Regions from separate parts of the Shewanella sp. A22 genome, predicted to be linked through region 2. Evidence: predicted binding sites of a transcription regulator. Region 2 holds the regulator's gene; each other region holds the start of a gene.
What was found. Region 2 encodes ArgR, which controls arginine synthesis, uptake and breakdown. Its sites were predicted from a motif close to ANTGAATANNTATTCANT; they were not measured.

Region 1: a site for ArgR is predicted at 2,542-2,559, ahead of argC (N-acetyl-gamma-glutamyl-phosphate reductase). Genes of this name have one in related genera too.
Region 3: a site for ArgR is predicted at 4,646-4,663, ahead of ACWXWT_RS07325 (aspartate aminotransferase family protein). Genes of this name have one in related genera too.

Annotation. Positions count from the first base shown of each region.
Region 1 is NZ_JBSQBN010000003.1:78,584-86,149, reverse strand. Features, by position in the region: gene ppc (phosphoenolpyruvate carboxylase) at 1-1,213, opposite strand, end outside; gene argE (acetylornithine deacetylase) at 1,368-2,519, opposite strand; gene argC (N-acetyl-gamma-glutamyl-phosphate reductase) at 2,786-3,766, shown strand; gene argB (acetylglutamate kinase) at 3,797-4,576, shown strand; gene ACWXWT_RS01465 (ornithine carbamoyltransferase) at 4,591-5,496, shown strand; gene ACWXWT_RS01460 (argininosuccinate synthase) at 5,590-6,813, shown strand; gene argH (argininosuccinate lyase) at 6,967-7,566, shown strand, end outside.
Region 2 is NZ_JBSQBN010000006.1:33,233-40,798, reverse strand. Features, by position in the region: gene metK (methionine adenosyltransferase) at 117-1,268, shown strand; gene ACWXWT_RS02430 (GNAT family N-acetyltransferase) at 1,414-1,953, shown strand; gene ACWXWT_RS02425 (hypothetical protein) at 2,081-2,437, opposite strand; gene ACWXWT_RS02420 (N-acetyltransferase family protein) at 2,483-3,031, opposite strand; gene ACWXWT_RS02415 (hypothetical protein) at 3,035-3,253, opposite strand; gene ACWXWT_RS02410 (META domain-containing protein) at 3,377-3,802, shown strand; gene argR (transcriptional regulator ArgR) at 4,149-4,619, shown strand; gene ACWXWT_RS02400 (Dyp-type peroxidase) at 4,743-5,681, opposite strand; gene ACWXWT_RS02395 (ABC transporter ATP-binding protein) at 5,949-6,980, opposite strand; gene ACWXWT_RS02390 (ABC transporter permease) at 6,983-7,566, opposite strand, start outside.
Region 3 is NZ_JBSQBN010000028.1:15,125-22,690, reverse strand. Features, by position in the region: gene ACWXWT_RS07340 (2-oxoadipate dioxygenase/decarboxylase family protein) at 1-527, opposite strand, end outside; gene astD (succinylglutamate-semialdehyde dehydrogenase) at 597-2,057, opposite strand; gene astA (arginine N-succinyltransferase) at 2,067-3,086, opposite strand; gene ACWXWT_RS07325 (aspartate aminotransferase family protein) at 3,204-4,421, opposite strand; gene ACWXWT_RS07320 (HDOD domain-containing protein) at 4,758-5,900, opposite strand; gene ACWXWT_RS07315 (prolyl oligopeptidase family serine peptidase) at 6,000-7,566, opposite strand, start outside.

The sequences.
Region 1 (7,566 bases), on a different contig from region 2:
GACGAGATGCATCTTGACGAATATCGAGGCGTAACATGTGAATACCAAAACAGGCTAAACGACGTAAAATATCGAGCAACAGGCCATTTGCTATGAGCTTCATGCCACAATCGGTCAAACTGCTATAAAGTAGTTCAAGCGGTTCAAGCAAATCAGATTTATGCCAAATGAGTTCGCTAGTATCTACGTCAGGCCTTTTACCTTCAAGGCGGGCATTGAGATAATCAATGGTGTTGCGCAGTTTACAACGTAGTTGGCGTAATACATCGCGGTACGGTTCTTTACTATTATCCGTTAATGTTGATAATTCAGTATTAGCTTGCTCCATCGATAATTCGCCAAGCAAAGTCACGATGTCTTTTAAATACAGTCTTGCTGCGGCATGACGATTACGATCGAGAACCTCTTGAGTGACGATAGAGGTTACAAATGGATTACCGTCGCGGTCTCCACCCATCCAGCTTGAAAATCTTACCGGAGAAACATTAATTGGCAGTTGCTGGCCAGTTTTTTGCTCAACTTGATCATTCAGTTGGCGTAAAAAATCAGGAATAGCCTGCCACAAAGAGGTTTCGATTGTGCTTAATCCCCAGCGAGCTTCGTCAACAGGGGTTGGTCGTTCACTGCGGATTTCGTTGGTGTGCCAAATTTGCGCAATGAGCTGACGAAGACGCAGAGTGCTTTGTTTACGTTCGCGGTCAGTTAGTTGAGAGTTCTCTTGCTCGGTTAAACAATCTACAACGGCTGCGTATTTTTGAATTAACGTGCGACGGGAAATTTCAGTGGGATGTGCTGTTAATACTAAATCAATGTCTAAATTCTTTAAGCACTTAATGACATCTTTTTTATCTAAATCAGTATTAAGCATTCGTCCAAGTAGTTGCTCTACCGGATCGGGTACGCACACTAACTCGTCGCAATTACGGCTAATGGTATGAAATTGTTCTGCGATGTTCGCTAAGTTTAAAAATTGGTTGAAGGCTTTAGCAAAAGGAACCAGTTCTTCGTCGGGTAAGGAGGTTAATAACGCTAACATTTGCTCTCGAGATGCTTCGTCTCCTTGGCGAGATTTTTTCGCTAAAATACGAATTTGTTCTACTTTCTCTAAAAATGCATCGCCTAAATGGTTTTGCATGGTTTCGCCTAATATCTGGCCTAAATGCCCCACATTTGATCGAAGTGACGCATACATATCTGCCGTTTGCTCTGTCATACTTACTCCCGAAAAAAAGAACGATTTTGCCAATATCTCTTACATCACAATACCCAGCGTATCAAAATCGGTCAATACCGGGCCCATGGTTTTGTAATTTTATTCCGTAAAAATGTTACATTTTTTTTGTTTAACGCCTCACTAGATATCGTTATTACTTAATACAAGTGTGGTAAATCATTTTTTTGATTAACTCCACTGTCGGTGTTAAGTATTCTAAGCCAATAAATTCGTCTGGTTGGTGTGCTTGGTTAATGCTACCAGGACCTAACACCAAGGTTTGGCAACCCAGTTTATTAATGTATGGCGCCTCTGTGGCATAATTGACGACTTCCGCTTCGTTGCCAGACAACTCAGCGACTAACTTAGTCCACGGATTATCTGCCTTTCCTGCAAATGATTCTGCGCCCGGGTACAAAGTACTGACATTAATACTGCCAGGATACTCTTTACTAATGTCAGATAAATAGTTTAATACCATTAGTTCGAGTTCTGCTAACTCCATTCCAGGTAAAGGACGAATATCTAAGTGTAAATCGCAGCAGCCACAAATACGGTTTGCTGCATCACCACCGTGAATATGACCAAAGTTCATGGTAGGGTAAGGCACTGTAAATGCATCTTCGCGGAAGTTTTCGCTTAAATGCTGTTTCAGTTTCATCAATTGGCTAATGACTTTATGCATCACTTCAATGGCATTTAGGCCGCGGGCAGGATCTGATGAATGGCCACTACGACCAATAACACGGATCCCTTGGGCTAAATGGCCCTTGTGCATGTAGACCGGTTTTAAGCTGGTGGGTTCGCCAATGACGGCATAATCTGGTGCGACAGCCTTAGAATCGGCAAATGCTTTAGCGCCATTCATGGTCGTTTCTTCATCTGCACTAGCAAAAATAGTCAGTGGACGTTTAAATTGATCAAGCGGCATGTCTTTTAATGCTTCTAATACCAACGCAAAAAAACCTTTCATGTCGCACGTACCTAATCCATACCAGCGGTTATCTTTTTCAATCATCTCAAATGGACTTTGACTCCAACGGCCTTCATCAAAGGGAACCGTGTCGGTATGACCGGCTAGTAGAAGCCCGCCATTACCCTTGCCAATTCTGGCTATCAGATTCTGTTTATTACGCGAATCGGCAACTGTGGGCGTTTCACACTCAAATCCCAATTCACTGAACCAGTTTTGCAACAAGTTGATAACTGCATGATTACTCATATCGTGTTCAGCTTCGATTGCACTGACTGATGGTGTTGCAATCAGCTGTGTAAAACAACTTTTTAGATCTGGTAGTGTGTTCATGGGTTATCCTAAAAAATAATATGTAAAATAATTATTCACATATATTGCATAATTAATATTTCGTGGTAGTCTAGCAAACAGCATCAACCGACACCATAAATAGAACGTGAGAAATGAAAATAAACATGTGTTTTTTTACTGTTAAAACCACTATATCAATAATCAACGCGAACTTCCTACGACGATAGTTCAAAATTAGACGACTCTCGTCTAAATAGGCTATGCTGACACTTTCTCTCAATCATTATCAAAAAGAAACCAAACTTATGAAAAGCATCGCAATTATTGGCGCTAGTGGTTATACCGGCGCACAAATTACCTCGTTGATTAATGCCGACAGTAACTTCAGTGTACAAGGGTTGTATGTGTCGGAAAATAGTTTAGATAAAGGCCGTAAGTTAGCAGATTTATATCCTGCTTATAGTCATATGGCTTATACGCTATCGCCGTTATCGGATGAAGCAAAAAAGCAGATTGTTGCCGAAGCCGATGCAGTGATTTTAGCGACTGAGCATTCAGTAAGCTTAGAGCTTGCTGCATGGTTTTATCAACAAGGGCTAGCGGTGTTTGATTTAAGCGGAGCTTATCGTTTTGCCGATGTCGCTCAGTACCCTAAATGGTATGGTTTTGAACATACTCATCCTGAAGTGCTAGCTGAAGCGGTATATGGATTAGCAGAATGGAATCGCGAAAAAATTACACAAACCAGAATGATTGCCGTAGCAGGTTGCTACCCAACGGCGTCTTTATTGGCATTAAAACCACTTAAGCCGTTTTTAACTTCTATGTATCCTGTGATCAATGCCGTTAGTGGTGTGACAGGTGCGGGACGTAAAGCACAATTACACACTAATTTTTGCGAAGTCAGCCTAACACCATACGGTGTATTAGGTCACAGACATCAACCTGAAATTGCGACTCATTTGGGTCAAGAAGTCATTTTTACGCCGCATTTAGGCAATTTTAAGCGTGGCATTTTGGCGACTATTACCGTGCAGCTAAAACCGGGTACTACCGAAGCTGACGTAGAAAAAGCCTATAGCGTATATGACAACGAACCAATCGTGACGGTTAAACATAATATGTTCCCTAAAGTTGATGATGTGGTGCACACACCTAATTGTCATATAGGTTGGAAATATGATGCTAATAGTGGTTATTTAGTGGTCGCCAGTGCGATTGATAATTTAATGAAAGGTGCTGCTAGCCAAGGGCTGCAGTGCATGAAAATCCATTTCGGTGTGTAATCGAGTTGCATTAGCAAAGGAATAACAATAATGGCTACAAAATCAGTATTAGTGTTAAAAGTCGGTGGTGCATTGCTTCAATGTGAAATGGGTATGGCGCGTTTGATGACCGCTGCAGCAGAAATGCTTGCTGCGGGTCAACAAGTGATTTTAGTACATGGTGGTGGTTGTTTGGTTGACGAACAATTAACGGCTAATGGCAAAGAAACGGTTAAATTAGACGGTTTACGTGTTACGCCAGAAGATCAAATTCCTATTATTGTGGGTGCATTAGCGGGTACCTCGAACAAAATTCTACAAGCCGCGGCAGCCAAAGCTGGCATTATTAGTGTGGGCATGAGTTTAGGCGATGGCAACACGGTAACGGCAAAAATTAAAGATGAGCGTTTGGGGCTGGTGGGCGAAGTTGAACCAAAAGATGCGACCTACTTGAATTTTATTCTTAGTCAAGGTTGGATGCCAATTTGCAGTTCGATTGCGATTTCTAGTCAAGGTGAAATGTTAAACGTTAACGCAGACCAAGCCGCAACAGCATTAGCCAAATTAGTTAACGGTACGCTAGTGCTGTTATCCGATGTGTCGGGTGTGCTAGATGGTAAAGGCCAGTTAATTAGTAGCTTAAACAAAAGTGAAATTGAATACTTAGTCGCCCAAGGGGTGATAGAAAAAGGCATGAAAGTTAAAGTGGAAGCCGCTTTAGAAGTTGCTCAATGGATGGGGAAACCTGTGCAAGTTGCTTCATGGCGCGATGCCGAACAGTTAAAAACCTTAGTTAAAGGTGGGTCTGTCGGGACTCAAATACAACCTTAATGGAGTAGTAGAATATGCAGCACCTATTGTCGATAAAAGAGTTAACTCAATCTCAGCTTTTAGCCATTATTGATCTGGCTAAAAAAATTAAGAATAACCCCGCTGAGTACCGTCGTGCCTTAGATGGAAAAAGCGTTGTGATGCTATTTGAAAAGCCATCACTGCGCACCCGAGTCAGCTTTGACATTGGCATTAATAAATTAGGTGGTCACTGCTTATACTTAGACCAACAAAATGGTGCATTGGGACAACGTGAAACGGTTGCTGATTTTGCGACAAACATTTCATGTTGGGCCGATGCCATTGTTGCCAGAACATATTCACACACAACCATCGAAAAATTAGCTCAACATGGCAGCGTACCGGTCATTAATGCTTTATCTGACTTGTATCATCCATGCCAAGCGTTAGCTGACTTTTTAACACTATCAGAGCAGTTTGATGATGTCAGCAAAGCCAAATTAGCTTATGTTGGAGATGGTAATAATGTCACACATTCATTAATTTATGGTGCTGCGATTTTAGGCATGACTATGACAGTGATTTGCCCAGAAGGCGCATTCCCTGATGCACTTATCGTGACTGAAGCACAAGCATTAGCACAAAAAAATGGCGGAAAGTTAATCCTAAGTGCTGACATTAATGCCATAGAGGGTCATGATGCAATTTACACTGATACATGGATTTCCATGGGTGATGAAACACCGCTTGCCGATATTAAAGCCCGTTTTGCACCGTACCAAGTTAATAGCGATCTAATGGCTCAAGCTGGCGCTAAATTCTTTATGCATTGTTTACCAGCACATCGTGGTGTAGAAGTGACTGATGAAGTGATGGATGGCGAAGGCTCATTGATTTTACATCAAGCTGAAAATCGTATGCATGCGCAAAATGCAGTATTAGTGACCTTATTAAGTTAGTCACCTTATTTAAGTTATTCAAAAGATTAAGACAATAGTGCCGTTGGCGTTATTAACATTGACCATATACGTAATTGATTCTAGGAAATAAACATGTCTAATGCAGTGAAAAAAACCGGCGTTAAAAAAGTGGTATTGGCATATTCGGGTGGTTTAGACACCTCAGCTATTATCCCGTGGCTAAAAGAAACCTATGACAACTGCGAAATCGTCGCATTTTGTGCCGATGTAGGCCAGGGCGAAGAAGAGTTAGTTGGTTTAACGGAAAAAGCCTTAGCTTCAGGTGCTTCTGAGTGCCATATCGTTGACCTAAAAGAAGAGTTCGTTGCCGACTATATCTATCCAACTATCGCAACAGGTGCTATTTACGAAGGTACATACTTGCTCGGTACATCAATGGCGCGTCCTATTATTGCTAAAGCGCAAGTAGAAGTGGCCCGTAAAGTCGGCGCCGACGCGGTATGTCATGGTTGTACCGGTAAAGGTAACGACCAAGTTCGTTTTGAAGGTTGTTTTGCTGCATTAGCGCCAGACCTAAAAGTGATTGCGCCTTGGCGTGAATGGGAAATGCGTAGTCGTGAAGACTTACTCGATTACCTTGCTGAGCGTAATATTAAAACCAGCGCATCAGCGACCAAAATATACAGCCGTGATGCCAATGCATGGCACATTTCGCACGAAGGTGGCGAGTTAGAAGATCCATGGAACGAGCCATCAAAAGGCGTGTGGACACTAACAGTTGCACCTGAAGATGCACCAAACGAGCCAGAATATGTCTCGTTAGCGATTAAAAATGGCCGTGTGACTCATGTTAATGACGAAGCATTATCACCTTATGCAGCACTCATGAAGCTAAACGACATTGCAGGCAAACACGGTGTAGGTCGTATCGACATTACAGAAAACCGTTTAGTGGGCATGAAGTCTCGTGGTTGTTATGAAACACCCGGCGGCACCGTAATGTTTGCAGGTCTGCGTGCCATTGAAGAATTGGTACTCGATAAAACCAGCCGTACTTGGCGTGAGCAAATTGCTGGCCAAATGTCGCACCTAGTATACGACGGTCGTTGGTTTACACCTTTATGTAAATCACTTATTGCAGCGTCAGAGTCATTAGCTGAATCAGTTAATGGTGACGTAGTGATTAAGCTGTATAAAGGCCAAGCGACAGCCGTTAAAAAGCGTTCGCCAAATAGCTTGTATTCAGAATCGTTTGCAACGTTTGGCGAAGATGATGTATACGATCAAAAACATGCTGAAGGCTTTATCCGTTTGTATTCTTTAGCGAGTCGTATTCGCGCGCTAAATACTAAATAGATTTTACGCCAACGATAAAAGGCGCTGCAAAGCGCCTTTCTTCTAATGACTTTTTGACAAACAGAGAGTCATTAGAAGAAAGAGAATTTGACTTACTGCTATATTATTAAACACCCAGTTCTTAAAACAGTTTTCAACACAGAGGATACCGACATGGCGTTATGGGGCGGAAGATTTCAGGGCGAAACCAGTGCACTTTTCAAGTTATTTAATGACTCACTGCCAGTGGATTATCGCTTATTTGAACAAGATGTTGTCGGTTCTATCGCATGGGCAGACGCCATTGCTAGCGTCGGTATTATTACTGCCAAAGAATGTACTGATCTAAAAGCAGCATTAAACGAATTGCTGGTGGAAGTAGGTAACGATCCTCAAGCTATTATTAGCAACGGCGCAGAAGATATTCACAGCTTTGTTGAACAAAAGCTGATTGCCAAAGTGGGCGATTTAGGTAAAAAACTCCACACGGGCCGTTCACGTAATGACCAAGTCGCGACAGATTTAAAACTGTGGTGCAAAAAAGAAGGTGCAGCATTACTCGCTCGTTTAGGTACATTGCATGCTGAGTTAGTTGCTCTTGCTGAGCGTGAAGTCGATGCAGTTATGCCGGGTTACACCCATTTACAGCGTGCACAGCCGGTTACTTTTGGTCACTGGGCGTTAGCTTATGTGGAAATGTATGAGCGTGACATTAGCCGTCTGCAAGATGCATTAAGCCGTGCCGATTCATGTCCGTTAGGTTCAGGCGCATTG
Region 2 (7,566 bases):
GCACAACAGCACAATTCTCAAGTTAAATTCGTATTGGGGGGTGTTATCGATTTAGATTTCGACTAAAATAGACGTCTAGACGTATATTCAAATGCAACCAACGAGATTCCCCTATTATGGCAAAGCACTTGTTTACCTCTGAGTCAGTCTCAGAAGGTCATCCAGATAAAATCGCCGATCAGATTTCTGATGCGGTATTAGACGCAATACTTGAGCAAGATCCTAAAGCTCGTGTTGCGTGCGAAACATATGTTAAAACCGGTATGGTATTAGTGGGCGGTGAAGTCACCACTTCTGCTTGGGTCGATATTGAAGAGATCACCCGCAAAACAGTACGTGAAATTGGTTATACTCATTCAGATATGGGTTTTGATGCTGATTCATGTGCGGTATTAAACGCAATTGGTAAGCAATCTCCAGACATCAACCAAGGTGTTGATCGTGTTGATCCCGCTGAGCAAGGCGCTGGCGACCAGGGCTTAATGTTTGGTTATGCAAGCAATGAAACTGATGTGTTAATGCCGGCACCAATCACTTATGCGCACAAATTAGTTAAGCGTCAGTCTGAAGTACGTAAAGACGGCACACTACCTTGGTTACGCCCAGATGCCAAAAGCCAAGTCACGTTTGCTTATGATAATGGTAAAATCATCGGTATCGATGCGATTGTGTTATCCACTCAACATCGCGAAGACGTTAAACAAGCTGATTTGATTGAAGCGGTAATGGAAACAATCATTAAGCCGGTATTACCTGCACAATGGTTAAATAAAGACACAAAATACTTTATCAACCCAACAGGTCGCTTTGTGATTGGTGGCCCCGTTGGCGACTGCGGTTTAACCGGACGTAAAATTATTGTAGATACCTACGGCGGCATGGCACGTCATGGTGGTGGTGCTTTCTCTGGTAAAGACCCATCGAAAGTAGACCGCAGTGCGGCTTATGCTGCACGTTATGTCGCTAAAAATATTGTTGCAGCAGGGCTTGCTGACCGCTGTGAGTTACAAGTGTCTTATGCTATTGGTGTTGCCGAACCAACGTCTATCAGTATAGAAACATTTGGTACTGGTAAAGTATCGGAAGAAGTATTGATTAAATTAGTACGTCAACACTTTGAATTACGTCCATACGGCTTAACGGCAATGTTAGATTTAGCGCGCCCAATCTATCAGCAAACTGCTGCTTATGGCCACTTTGGCCGTGATATCTTCCCATGGGAAGCGACTGATAAAGCTGAAGCACTACGTGCCGATGCTGGTTTATAATCAGCTAGCATAATTATCGTCTTAAGCTAGTATCTGTATTAAGCTAAATTAGATAAAATAAAACCGCCAACTGGCGGTTTTATTTTATTTAATTGGCAACGCAATGATTTGCTCTCAACATTTGTTCTCAACAATGGCTCAGGTTATGTATCAACCCACATGGCTAGACACAAAAATAACAACAAATCACCAACCATCGACTACGACTAACACCAACGCGCTTAACTGCCCTGAGGTTAAACAGTGGTCTGCAATTAAGTTATTCTATCGTCAACATATGCCTTATGCTCGGTTAGCTCAGAAAGAATCTGTGGCTGTGATTCATCATTTAAGTTCACTCAATATGAATGAAGTTGATATAAACCAGCAAAAAATAATCGCTGCTATCAGGGTAAAACCTATGGGCCAATATCAATTAATCAATGGATTATTGGTTCATCCTGACTACCGTGGACAACAGCTTTCAATTCAGTTATTGAAATTTATTGCCCCCCAATTAATCACTAAAAATTGCTTCTTGTTTACTCATCCATGGTTAATTGGCTTATATCAACAGCAACACTTTATCGTTATAGATCAAAATGATTTATCTGCGATGCCTGCAGAAATCACTCAGCTGTATCGTCGCTATCACAGTAAACAACGACCACTAGTATTAATGCAGCTCAATGAACCCGATAAATAATCTAACTGAATAAAATCCATAAACCAAATTCAGACAACATTAAATGATATTGAAGATCTACATAAGGTCTATTAAGCAACAATAAACTCAGCACTATATAGTGCTGAATACGAGGTCATTTAACCCGTTAACAATGATCGAAATGCGAACTTTCTATACACATAAACGACACTTGCTGCATTGTCATTACTGGCACTTCTTTGACACAGATAGACGCTAAGTTAATCCGCTCGATATCGGTAAATAGCGTAATCGCTGCATGATAATTATTGGTTACACCACAAAATAACCACATATCTTGCCAGCGCACAAAATATCCCGTTTGTTGCAATTGCGGATTATCTGGATTTTGTAAATCAACTTCGACACACTCATACAACTGTGCCGCGTCAGCCAACACTGCGACTACCAGCTTCATATTGTCAAATGCAGATAGCCTTAAATCCAAGTAGGGCGAAAACAGTGCTTCAAAGTTAGTACTCATAGAATTCCTCATAAATAACCACTTTAACAACACCCTAGCTTGACATCACGTTATGTTAGTCGTGGCCAATAAACAATAATCACGTTGTTCAAAACTGAATCGAACAATTTCTGTCATTGCGGCTTTTTGTTTGTGTGCCGCTAGTGAACGGGCATTGTCCGCAGCAATATATGTCACCATAAAAGGAAAGGTATTTGCTACTTGTTTTTTTAATTCTGTAACCAATGCTGAAAACACTCCTTTGCCACGTTTTGATTCTTGTATCCAAACGGGCCCATATTGGCACGTGTTAGTCGTCGATAAAGCTTGCCCATTCAAATCGGCAAACTTAAGTTTTTGAATAATATGTCGGTACAATGGTTGTGCGGAAAAAAATGACCATTTTGCCGCTATCACATAACCAATGATCTGGCCTTGCTCTTCAGCTACGATAAACCAATGTTGATTAATCAACTGACCCACCTCACCTTTTGTAAATGAATGAGCATGAAGTTGGCTATGTGAACCTAACAACTCATCATCAACATGGGCACGCTCTAACTGCACAATGGCAGCCACATCGGTTGATAAGGCCTTACGGATGATAAATGACAATGGTTATTCCTTTGACTCTGAATTAGAAGGTTGTTTCTTGGCCCATTCTATCACTAGAGCAACCGGCAACGGAGACATAATTAATGTGCCAACACCAATGAGTAAAGCCACGAGCAACATACCGCTGACTTGTTGGGCTAAATCTGTTTGCCAATATAATCCGACCCCCAGGAGCAACATGATAATGCCAACAAAATGCAATACTTTGACTAATTTGAGCATGTAAACCCCTTTAGCTACGTTAAATAATGTTCATCAAACCAAAACATTACATTTATTTACGCTTTTATTAATACTCAAGTAGTAGAATAAAGTTAATTTTTTTGTATTTGGAACTCTCCCATCATGATAAAGCACATTATCGGCTCCATATTCATATTTTTAGGCCTTAGCGCTTGTCAAAGCCAAACTCAAATTGTTTCAAATGATCAGTTAGTTGGTCTTTGGCATGTCGACGTCGTCCTAGATACTCCAACAATTAATAATAGCCCAGCAACTTTAGTTTTTGCCGAAAATGGTGAACTAACAGGTAATAACAGTTGTAATCAGTTTTCAGGTCATTACACCCAGCAAGGCAACATGTTACAACTTACTCCGTCTGGCTCAACCATGAAAGCCTGTGTCGATAGTTTAATTGCACAAGAAACTGAGCTTATGCAGGCCATCTCATTAGTAAAGCAAATTGATTTTTCTAAAGGTAAACTGAATCTATTGTCAAAAAATGGTGTCACACTACTGATACTCACGAAACAATTATCACCGTTATCCTAAACACCATTACATAACGACCCTCTGTTCAAGATAATAATGTCTATCAAACAGAACCTTGTCTCGCTACCTGTGATGCATTAACGTCGATAAATCAAAATAAACGATTGGTACTGCTAGCAACATCAAATGACAAATATAATATCAAATAGAAAATGATGTGATTTAGGCTGATTTTCCCCACAGTTCCGCTTAATTTGCGTTGATTTAACGATGGTAAGTGTCAGCATAAGGTTCCACTAATAATTGAATTTTTATTCAAAAAAATTGATTCTATCTTGACTTGATAGGTCAATCTATTCAAAATGTGCTAGTTTTTTGAATAACAACTATAAGATGAACTATCATTATGCCAGCGACAAAAAATCAGGATGAGCTCGTTAGAACTTTTAAAGCGATTCTTAAAGAAGAACGTTTTGGAAGCCAAAGCGAAATTGTTAATGCGCTTCAGACCGAAGGATTCGGTAATATTAATCAATCTAAAGTATCGCGCATGCTCAGCAAATTTGGTGCTGTGCGAACTCGTAATGCTAAGCAAGAAATGGTGTATTGCCTCCCAGCAGAACTTGGTGTGCCTACCGCGGGTAGCCCACTGAAAAATTTAGTTTTAGATGTTGATCACAATCAAGCCATGATAGTCGTTAGAACCAGCCCTGGGGCTGCACAATTAATTGCCCGTCTGCTTGACTCAATAGGCAAACCTGAAGGAATATTAGGCACAATCGCTGGGGATGATACTATTTTCATTTGCCCTGCGAGTATAAAAACGATTGATGACACCTTAGAAACAGTTAGATCTTTATTCAATTATAGTGAATAAAAAACATCAGAATAAAAAAGCAATGCCATGGCATTGCTTTTTTATTCTCTAAATTAATACCAATTCCAATAATTATTTGGTTATTTGGTTATTTGGTTATTTGGTTATTTGGTTATTTGTAACTTATACATCATTAAACTGAATTAAAAAATCAAGCGATGGCACAAAAAATGATGAGCCAGTCAGTGCTTTAGTAAATAGCATTAAATGATCATGGTTTCCATCACTATCACCATGCACCATGCTCCTAAGCATTTTTTCAAAATGTTCAGGCGTACGGCAAACAGAAATAAAGATCAATCCTTGCTCTTTCGTCGAACCATAAGGCATGCTTTGACGTAATATTTCTAATGACTTACCTTGTGAATCCTTTAAATTAACTCGTTTTGTATGGCTGGTTAATGGTTTATCTTCTGATTCATACTCAATATCATCAACTTTGGTACGCCCAAAAATATCTTCTTGCTTTTTAAGAGGTAAACGATGCCATTTACTTAAGTTATGCATGTATTTTTGTACATGAACATAACTACCAGAAACAAATTTCTCATCTTCATTACCAACAAGTGCAACCTCTTGACGATGACGCCCTTTAGGGTTTTCTGTTCCATCAACAAAGCCGGTTAAGTCACGACTGTCCATAAATCGGAAACCACGTTCTTCATCCACTAACTCAACCAAGTCTTCAAACATTTGGTTAATTTCGTTGGCTACAAGATGCAAAATATCATAGCGATCACAACGGATATGAACAAATAAATCGTATTCCATTGCAGGTGCATCACGATTGCCTTCATTCATAGCTGGAAAAGGTTTTAATAGCGCTGGACGTGCCTCAGGATAGAAGGTGTCCCAAAAATTTGCTCCGATCCCCACAAAACCATTAAAAGCACTATCTGCATATTGATCTGTGAGCTCGTAAATATACTGCGCAACATTCGCTATAGAGGGGCGCAATTGATCTTCAACACCGTCGTTGGCATTAAACATCAAGTACACACTGTGTAAATTCCCTTCAGCACAAATCCCTAACTGTTCACGAGGCATAACTTGGTTACCCATATTAACTTCATCCACCTTAATACTTTATGTCGGCCTAAATGGTGATAACTTAACGCTTTTATATTTGCAGGACATTGCATTTATCAACAACGCTGCTCATAACCTTAGCGTAATCAAATATAAATTACGTGAAGTGTACTCACATTTAACCAATTTGTAATACACATTGTACTCATATTCGTTCATATAAAAGGCTGAACATCATTAACGACCCAGATTAGGATTAACAAATAAATTTGTCACTCGTAAAGGTTGCGGTATTAATAGTTAACTAAAAATCACCAATGGGTGATCGGCAATACTAATATCCACTCTCTGCTCTCTCGTTAAGGTAATTAATGGGCTCGTCACATCCAAAATGTCGTCACCTATTTGAACACGATAATGACATACAGTGCCAAGAAAGCAACGCTCAACAATATACCCACGGCCGCTGTTACTAGGATGCAATTCAATTTGTTGAGGTCTCAATAATAATTGGCCTTGATTGCCTACAGGTAAAGACAATGCTTCAGTGCTATTGAGCTCACCTAGAGAAGACTGAACTTGATGATTAGATATTACCGTTACAGGTAAATAATTACCGGTTCCTAAAAAATCGGCAACATAGCGATCTGTAGGCGAAGAATATAATGTTTCAGCTTTGCCATGCTGGATAATTGCGCCATTTTTAAATAAAGCCAATTTATCTGCAAACACAAATGCTTCATCTTTACTGTGAGTCACAAACACTGCACTCACATTACGTTGTTTCAAAATCGCACGAATTTCCAACATCATGTCGTTACGAACCTGTGAATCAATATTGGAAAAAGGTTCATCTAACAACAACAGCTCTGGTCTATAAGCTAATGCCCGCGCAATAGATACCCGTTGCTGCTGACCGCCAGATAATTCATGTGGATAACGAGATGCCAAACCAGTGAGTTTAACTAACTCAAGCATTTCCTCTAATCGAGTTAATCGCTCCGCGGGATTAAGGTTATTCACGCCAAATAAAATATTATCAGCCACGGTTAAATGCGGAAATAAGGCATAGTCTTGAAAAATCATTCCTACACCACGTTGCTCACTGGCAACAAACACGCCGTCAGCACTCAGCACTTGACCATTAATGCTAATACAACCTTGGGAAATGGCCTGCAAACCTGCAATAACACGAAGAAGAGTCGTTTTACCACAACCACTAGGGCCTAACAATGCAACTATTTCACCTTGCTGCAAGGTCAGGTTTAAATCGCGTAAAATAACCTGACCTTGATAATCACTGCATATATTTTCAATCGTTAACGTTGACATATTTAGTCTTGTTGCTCCAATGAACGGTTAAGATAAATCAAGGGAACAAGCCCAACTAATACAATAACAATAGCAGCCAATGCACCATGTTCGAGCCTTTCATCTGACACAAACTGAAAAACATATGTCGCTAAATTCTCGAATCCTATAGGGCGCAATAATAACGCTGCAGGTAACTCTTTCATACTTTCAATAAACACCAACAAAGCACCGGCAAAAATCCCCTTACGCAATAAAGGTAAATGCACTCGCCATAATAGTTGAGTAGGCGTTCTCCCTAAAGTAATGCAAGCCATATCTAAAGAAGGGGAAATACGTTTATAACTGTTTTCTAAACTGCCGATGGATATCGCAATAAAACGAACACAAAATGCAAAAATTAATGCACAGACACTGCCTGTTAATAATAAACCAGGGCCACGAACACCAAACCAGTCGTAAACATCGTTAATTGCAAAATCGATAAATGTCAGGGGCACCAAAACACCAATAGCCAACACGGTTCCAGGTAAAGCGTAACCCGTACAACTTAACCTCGAAGGAAGATGATCACTTTTACGTGGACTGACACGACGTACAAACATCA
Region 3 (7,566 bases), on a different contig from region 2:
TCAAACTGAGGCAGATCATTTATAGAAACGGTAAAGTGATTAGCACGATACCCTAATGCAGCAACCCATGCAGCATATTCACTTTCTGCAAGTAAGGCTTGGTATGTTGCTTTATCTACATTCCAATGACGACCAGAATATATGAAATTATCTGCAGTGGTTGCCGCAACATCGACCTGATCGATTAAACCATGGATGCTCTTTTGCAACTCAGGGCTAAACTCTTCTACTAACAACTCAGAGATAAACACCTTAGGCTGTTTTGGATCAGGGTGCTCAAAATGTTTTGCTACCAGCTTTTTCTGTTCAAATTTGTAATCGCCGCTGTCAATATAGCCAATTGAAGTGAAATGTTTAGCTAATACACTTAAATTCACTCTAGCGATATTAAAAGTACGTAAAGCAATATGATCATTGATAATGGGTGCGCCATAACCTAATAACTGATGAATTTTCGCCGCTGAGGGCGTCATCTGAATGTAATCTTGCCATAAGGCAGCAAATAAAGCATTAACGTCAGTATGCATGGTTAAATCCTTCTAAATTTGGCTGGTGAACACCGTCACCAGCACGGATCATGCGGATGAATTTATCAGTTAAAGTGATAAACCAGGGCTTAAAGTAGCAGGTAAGCTTACTGAATCGGCTTCCATTGAAGCGACTGGATAAGCACAGTAATCGGCAGCATAAAATGCACTTGCACGATGGTTACCCGAAGCGCCAACACCACCAAATGGTGCTGCACCTGATGCGCCAGTAATCTGCTTATTCCAATTAACAATGCCAGCACGAATACGTGCTAAAAAGTAATCATAATCTTCACGGCTATCCGCCAATAAACCAGCAGACAAACCATAACGAGTCGCATTGGCTAAATGAATAGCTTGGTCAAAATTGCTGTAACGAACTAATTGCAATAATGGGCCAAAATATTCTTCATCTGGTAATTCAGCGACTTTAGTGACGTCAATTAAACCTGGAGTCACTAAACCGGTACCCATTTCTACTTGCGCTAATTCGACTAATGAAACGCCGCCCAATGACTGAAGTGTCGCTTGAGCCGCAACCATGCCACGCGCGGCAGTTTCAGAAATCATCGAGCCCATGAAAGGTTGTGGTTGTACATTCCAAGCACCTACTTTGATTTGCTTAACCGCACTCACTAATTCTGCAATTAATGCATCACCTTGAGCGCCTTCTTCAACATATAAACGACGAGCACAAGTACAACGCTGTCCAGACGAGATATATGCAGACTGAATAATGTCATGTACCGCAGCTTTAGTATCGGTAACGCCTTTAACGATAAGCGGATTATTGCCGCCCATTTCTAAGGCTAAAATTTTACCCGGATGCCCCGCATATTGTTGATGTAAAATATGCCCAGTACGCGAACTACCGGTAAAGAACAAGCCGTCAATTTGTGGGTGTGACGCTAACGCTTTACCCGTTTCAACTTCACCTTGCACCAAGTTAACCACACCTTGTGGTAAACCAGCTTTATCCCAACATTTCAGCATTAATTCTGCCACTTTAGGGGTTAATTCTGATGGTTTAAATACCACGGTGTTACCGGCAAGTAATGCTGGCACTATGTGACCGTTTGGTAAGTGTCCTGGGAAGTTATATGGGCCAAATACTGCAACAACACCATGAGGTTTGTGACGTAATACGGCACGCCCTGCTGGTAAATCGTTAGTTTCGGTACCGGTACGTTTATCGTGAGCTTTTGCTGACAATGCAATCTTACCAATCATTGCGCCAACTTCTGTAGCCGTTTCCCACTGTGGTTTACCCGTTTCTTGAGCGATAGTTTCGGCTATTTCGGCTTTATTTGCTTCTAGTTGTGCGCGATAAGCTTCCACAATGGTTAATCGGGCTTCATAGCCCAACATAAACCAATCAAACTGCGCCGCACGAGCGGCATCTACAGCTGCATTGACTTGAATAGCAGTAGCTGTGTTACCTTGCCAAATTACGTCACCATTGGCAGGGTTTTTTGAGTTAATTTCATGACCTTCGCCAGCTAACCACTGACCTTGAATATATTGTGTCATTTCTTGCTCCTACATTGCTAAAACACGAATTTGCTCGCCATCGCCAACCATAAGACCTGCTGCGATTTCAGGACTAATTACAACATTATCGTGTTCATCAGAGACCAACAATTTAGCAGCTGATGCACGATAATCAGCTAACGATGTGTTGGAAATAATAAAGTGGTGATCACCATGTGGCATTTTGCCAATTGATACCGTTAATAAGCGGCTTTTTTTCACAGAACGGATTTCTGTCAACGCACATTCAACTGTCGGGCCACCATCAAAAATATCAACATAATTACGAAACTTAAAACCTTCAGCTTGTAATAAACGCAAGGCAGGTTTAGTGTTTTTATGAACTTCGCCAATCACTTTTTGCGCTTTTCTAGGCAGCATGCACACGTACACAGGGTTACGAGGCATCATTTCGGCCATAAAGGCTTTTTTACCTAAGCCTGATAAGTAATCAGCTTCAACAAAATCAATCCCTAAAAAATTATGCTGTAGCCACTCATAAAATGGTGAATCACCGTGTTCATCACTCACGCCACGCATCTCTGCTATCACCGTTTTACCAAAGCGTTCTGGATGTTGAGCTAACAATAGAAAACGTGAACGGGACAACATCCGACCATTATTACCTTTGCGATAACCGTCTTTTAAAAACAGAGTGCACACTTCTGCTGCACCGGTGTAGTCGTGGCATAATGTCAGGGTTTCAACTTCATTGCGGACAGAGATTTGTTGAGAATGATAGACCTCTGTCCCTAAACGGTAATGATAAAAGGCATCGTTCATACCCACTGCAGCTTCAATACCACAAGTGCCAACGACTTCATTCGTTTTCAAGTCTTCTAGCACCATTAAATAACCTTCGTCACAAGGTTTATCAACATGCTTAGCAAAAGATGCCTCTGCCCTAGCAATCTTTGAACGCAGTAACTCTTCGTTAACTGGTAAAGACGTAAAACCGTGGCCTGATTCAACTGCGATACTATAAAGTGCATCGTAATCACTTGCACGGATAGGACGTATGATTAACATCTTAATCTCCTCATTGCGCCACTAGCAAACCGCGCTGAAATATATTTCAGCGCTTATTTACTTTGTTTGCGTACCCAAACAAAAAAATGCAAGCTGGGCTTGCATTTTCTTTGTTAACTAACCTGCAACCACTTTTGCTACAGCACGTTCAAAACGCAATAAGCCTTCGGCGATATCAGCTTCTGGGATAACCAATGAAGGAGCAAAACGAACCACATTCGCACCAGCCATCAAACTCATAAGACCTTCAGCAATAGATGCAACTAAAAATTCTCGACTGCGGCCTTCATACTGTTCATTCAATACCGCACCAATTAACAAGCCTTTGCCACGAATTTCACTGAATACATGATATTTGTCATTGATTGCCGCTAAGCCATCACGAAATAACTGTTCACGATGCTTAACACCATCAAGCACTTCTTTAGTATTAACCACGTCCATGACCGCATTACCGATAGCGCAAGCCAGTGGGTTACCGCCATAAGTAGAACCATGAGTACCAATTTTAAGGTGGGCGGCAATTTTTGCAGTCGTTAGCATTGCTGCAATAGGGAAGCCACCACCTAACGCTTTAGCGCTAGTTAAAATATCTGGCACAATATCTGTACCCATGTAAGCAAATAACTCTCCAGTACGACCTACACCGGTTTGCACTTCATCAAAAATAACTAATGCATCATGCTTATCGGCTAAACGACGTACCGCTTTTAAAAATTCAGGATCACCATTAATAATCCCACCTTCACCTTGAAGAGGTTCAAGCATAATGGCGCAAGTTTTGTCAGAAATAACCGCTTCAAGCGCAGCAATATCATTAAAAGGCACATGAGTAATACTTTGAGGCTTAGGACCAAAACCATCTGAGTAGGCAGCTTGCCCCCCAACAGTAACAGTAAAAAATGTACGGCCGTGGAAAGCTTTATCAAATGCGATAATTTGATCTTTATCCACACCATGGTTATCGAGTGCATAACGACGAGCCAATTTAAGTGCAGCTTCGTTCGCTTCTGCACCAGAGTTAGCAAAATAAACGCGTTCGGCAAATGTCGCATTAACTAACTTAGTCGCCAAGGCTAATGCCGGTTCGTTAGTCATTACGTTTGATAAATGCCATAACTTTTCGCCCTGCTCTTTTAATGCAGACACTAAATCTGGGTGACAATGACCTAAACAATTGACTGCAATACCACCAGCGAAATCAATGAACTCTTTACCTTCTTGATCCCACACTCGACTACCCGCTCCGCGGACAGGAATAACTGCGGCAGGCGCATAATTAGGCACCATAACTTCATCAAATTGGGCACGGGTTAGATTCATTTCTACACTCATTGCTTTTTATCCTTCAGGTTATAAGTAGCTTGAAAGCCACTGTTTCCGCCATTTTCTTTATATTATTTAAGTGCATTAGCGGAAGTTTGTATTATTTATGCGACATTATTAGCGAAAATGTGATCAAAATACCAGTTCAGTACCATTAACTTCTGTTGAGCTAACTGACATTATGCATAAAGAGTTAAAAATATGACCAAACAAAGCGTTTATTACTGGGTTATAGAGCATAAATAGTCATAAAAAAAGTTATTCCACTTCATTTTGTGTAGCTATTCATCAAAAGTGAATAATTACACAGATTTAACATTTGCCGTGTTGAAAGTTTAAACCTGTTTAGAGTAAATCGAGCTTACGGAAATTTTTCCCTTTAAGCCTAATCAATTCTTGAGGTGAAAATTGATAATAATCGAACATTATTCGTTTCTCTTGTGGGTCGATTTTCTGCTGCTCTTCTAATAAAAATACCTTAGCATAGCAACTTGCTTTAGCCACAATGGCGGCATCGACAGATAACTCAGTGAAATGATAGTCGTGATCTAATTCTTTTAACACGTGCGTAATCGGTGAGTCTTCAAACTTAAGCAGTGTCAGTATCTGCCAATTTAAACGATGGCTATGTTGCATGACTTGTTCTAATACTGCTTCTGTAGGAAATTCTGTCGCCATAATAGCATCGTATACTTGCTTGTCTCGGCTATGACTGGCTTCTTCTAGCCAAGCGCCGCACGTTTTATCAAATATTCGACCACTCAAGCTGAGCATAATGGATGTTGAAAATTGATACATTAAGGCACAGCTAAATGACAAGTTCGACTCTTCATTATGTAACTCTGCTAGCGTTTGCGCGGCTATAGCACTAACAATGCTGTATCGCCAGAGTTTCCGAGTAATCCACAATAAATTAGTGTTGCCCGAAGGCAACCAGTTACGTAGACAAAAATAAGGGATCAGCAAACGTAAATTTTCAATACCAATGTAGTTCAGAGCCAACTTAATGTCGGTCACTTGCGTATCAGTATTTTTATGTCGTCGATGACTTGATGCAGGACTGTTAATTACATGAATTAAGTCACGCGATAGCCAATTAATGCTTTCAATAATTGGACGAAGTCGATTGATATTAAGGTCTGAGCGCAATAACAAATCAAGCAGTAAAATTTGGCTTTCACTAATGCCTGAAGCTTCTAATATCATTTGTGGAAAAATTAATTGATGTTCTAGCGCATTATTAACGGTATGAGTTAATTGCTCAGATACTTCAAGATACACATTTTTTTCGTTAGTTTGCTTTTCTAGACGGAGTTTTAATGCCTGACGCTCTATATCAAGTTTATTAGCACTGTCTTCTAACTCTACGCTCAATTCATCAACCATAACATTGGCTTTATGTTTGCCTACAATCAGCTGTGTATAGAGTCGGCGCTCGATTTCAATAACTTTTCCGGGCCGAACTCCTCCGGCGATAGATATAGCCACTCACATTGCCTTTTACTGTTTTAATCGATTATAAAATAAAAATTAAGGCTTCTCTAAGGAAGCCTTAACAATGATTTATTTATTTGAACGTAAACCATATTACTTAAGTTCTTGTTCAAATAACTTATAAATTCGGCGGTATTCGTCTAACCAACTTGATGGTTGCTTAAACCCATGCGGCTCAACTGGATAGATTGCCGTTTCAAACATTGGTTTCTCTAATTCAATCAAACGCTGCACCATACGAACACTATCCTGAAAGAACACATTATCATCTAATACACCACTCATAATAAGCAATGGTTTTTGTAATCCCTGAGCATGTTCTATCGGCGAGCTACGCTCATAAGCGATAGGATCAACGTCAGGCGTATTTAAAATATTAGAGGTATATGGCGCATTATAATGCGCCCAATCAGTAACAGGCCGTAATGCGGCTCCTGCTTGGAATAATTCAGGTTCATTAAACAATGCCATAAATGTCAGGAACCCGCCATACGAACCACCGTAAGTCCCTACGCGTTGTGTATCTACATTAGCATTTTTTGCCATCCATGCCACACCATCTTGTAAATCTTCAACTTCAGGATGCCCCATATTACGGTATATCGCAGTACGCCAATCACGGCCATACCCCTTTGAACCGCGATAATCCATATCCATTACCACATAACCTTGTTGAGTTAATAGGTTATTAAACATAAATTCACGGAAATAGCCCGAAAAGCCATAATGGGCATTTTGCAAATAACCCGCACCATGATTAAACATTACCGCGGGGTATTTTTCTGCTTGCGTAGCGTCATAGCCTTGTGGCAGGTAAACTCTCGCATAAATTTGTCCTGCACCATGGCTTGACGGTACCGTAACAACCTGCGGCACCTGCCAAGGATATTGTGTAAACGCTGTGCTGGCATAATGGGTTAATTGGCTAATTTCTCCGCCAATAGGTTGAATATATAACTCATCGGGGCGCACTGCAGAAGATGCCGTTAATAATAATGATTGTCCATCAGGGCTTAAACTATAATCCAATTTACCTAACCATTGCGTCAATTGCTCTGTCTTGCCACTAGCAATCTCTACTCGGTAGACATTGTAACTCCCAGGGTGGTCTTTATTAGCACGATAATACAAGTATTTAGCATCGGGAGATAACGTCACGCTATCAACAACAAATTGACCGTTGGTGAGTGCCGTGATGTTACCCGAAGCCGTTTTGATATATAACTGCGAAAAGCCAGATTCTTCAGATAAATAGTACATAGTGTCTGTACCCGGTATCCAGCCAAATTGATTAAAATTGTAGTTTACCCATGCATCGTCATGTAAGCGATGTTCCGTTGCTAATGTAGCTTTTTGAAGGTCCACACTTGCGAGCCAACGGTCTTTATTGTCAACAGCCTCAAGCATTACCAATAGCTTATCGTCCGTACGATTCCATTGAATAGCACTTTGATTCCACCCCCAATCTTGCATTAATTGTATCGCGCGCGGGTCTTTTTCACTTTTATAGAGCTTACCTTGCGCCTTAGCGTTTTCAGATTTAACGCTTGCAAGTACATCTTGGTCGAAACCCGTTAACCCTTCGATAGTAATGTCTTTTTTACTGTGTTCTACAAGGTCAAGTAACACCAAGCGTTGACCAGGAAACACATCTTCAGCA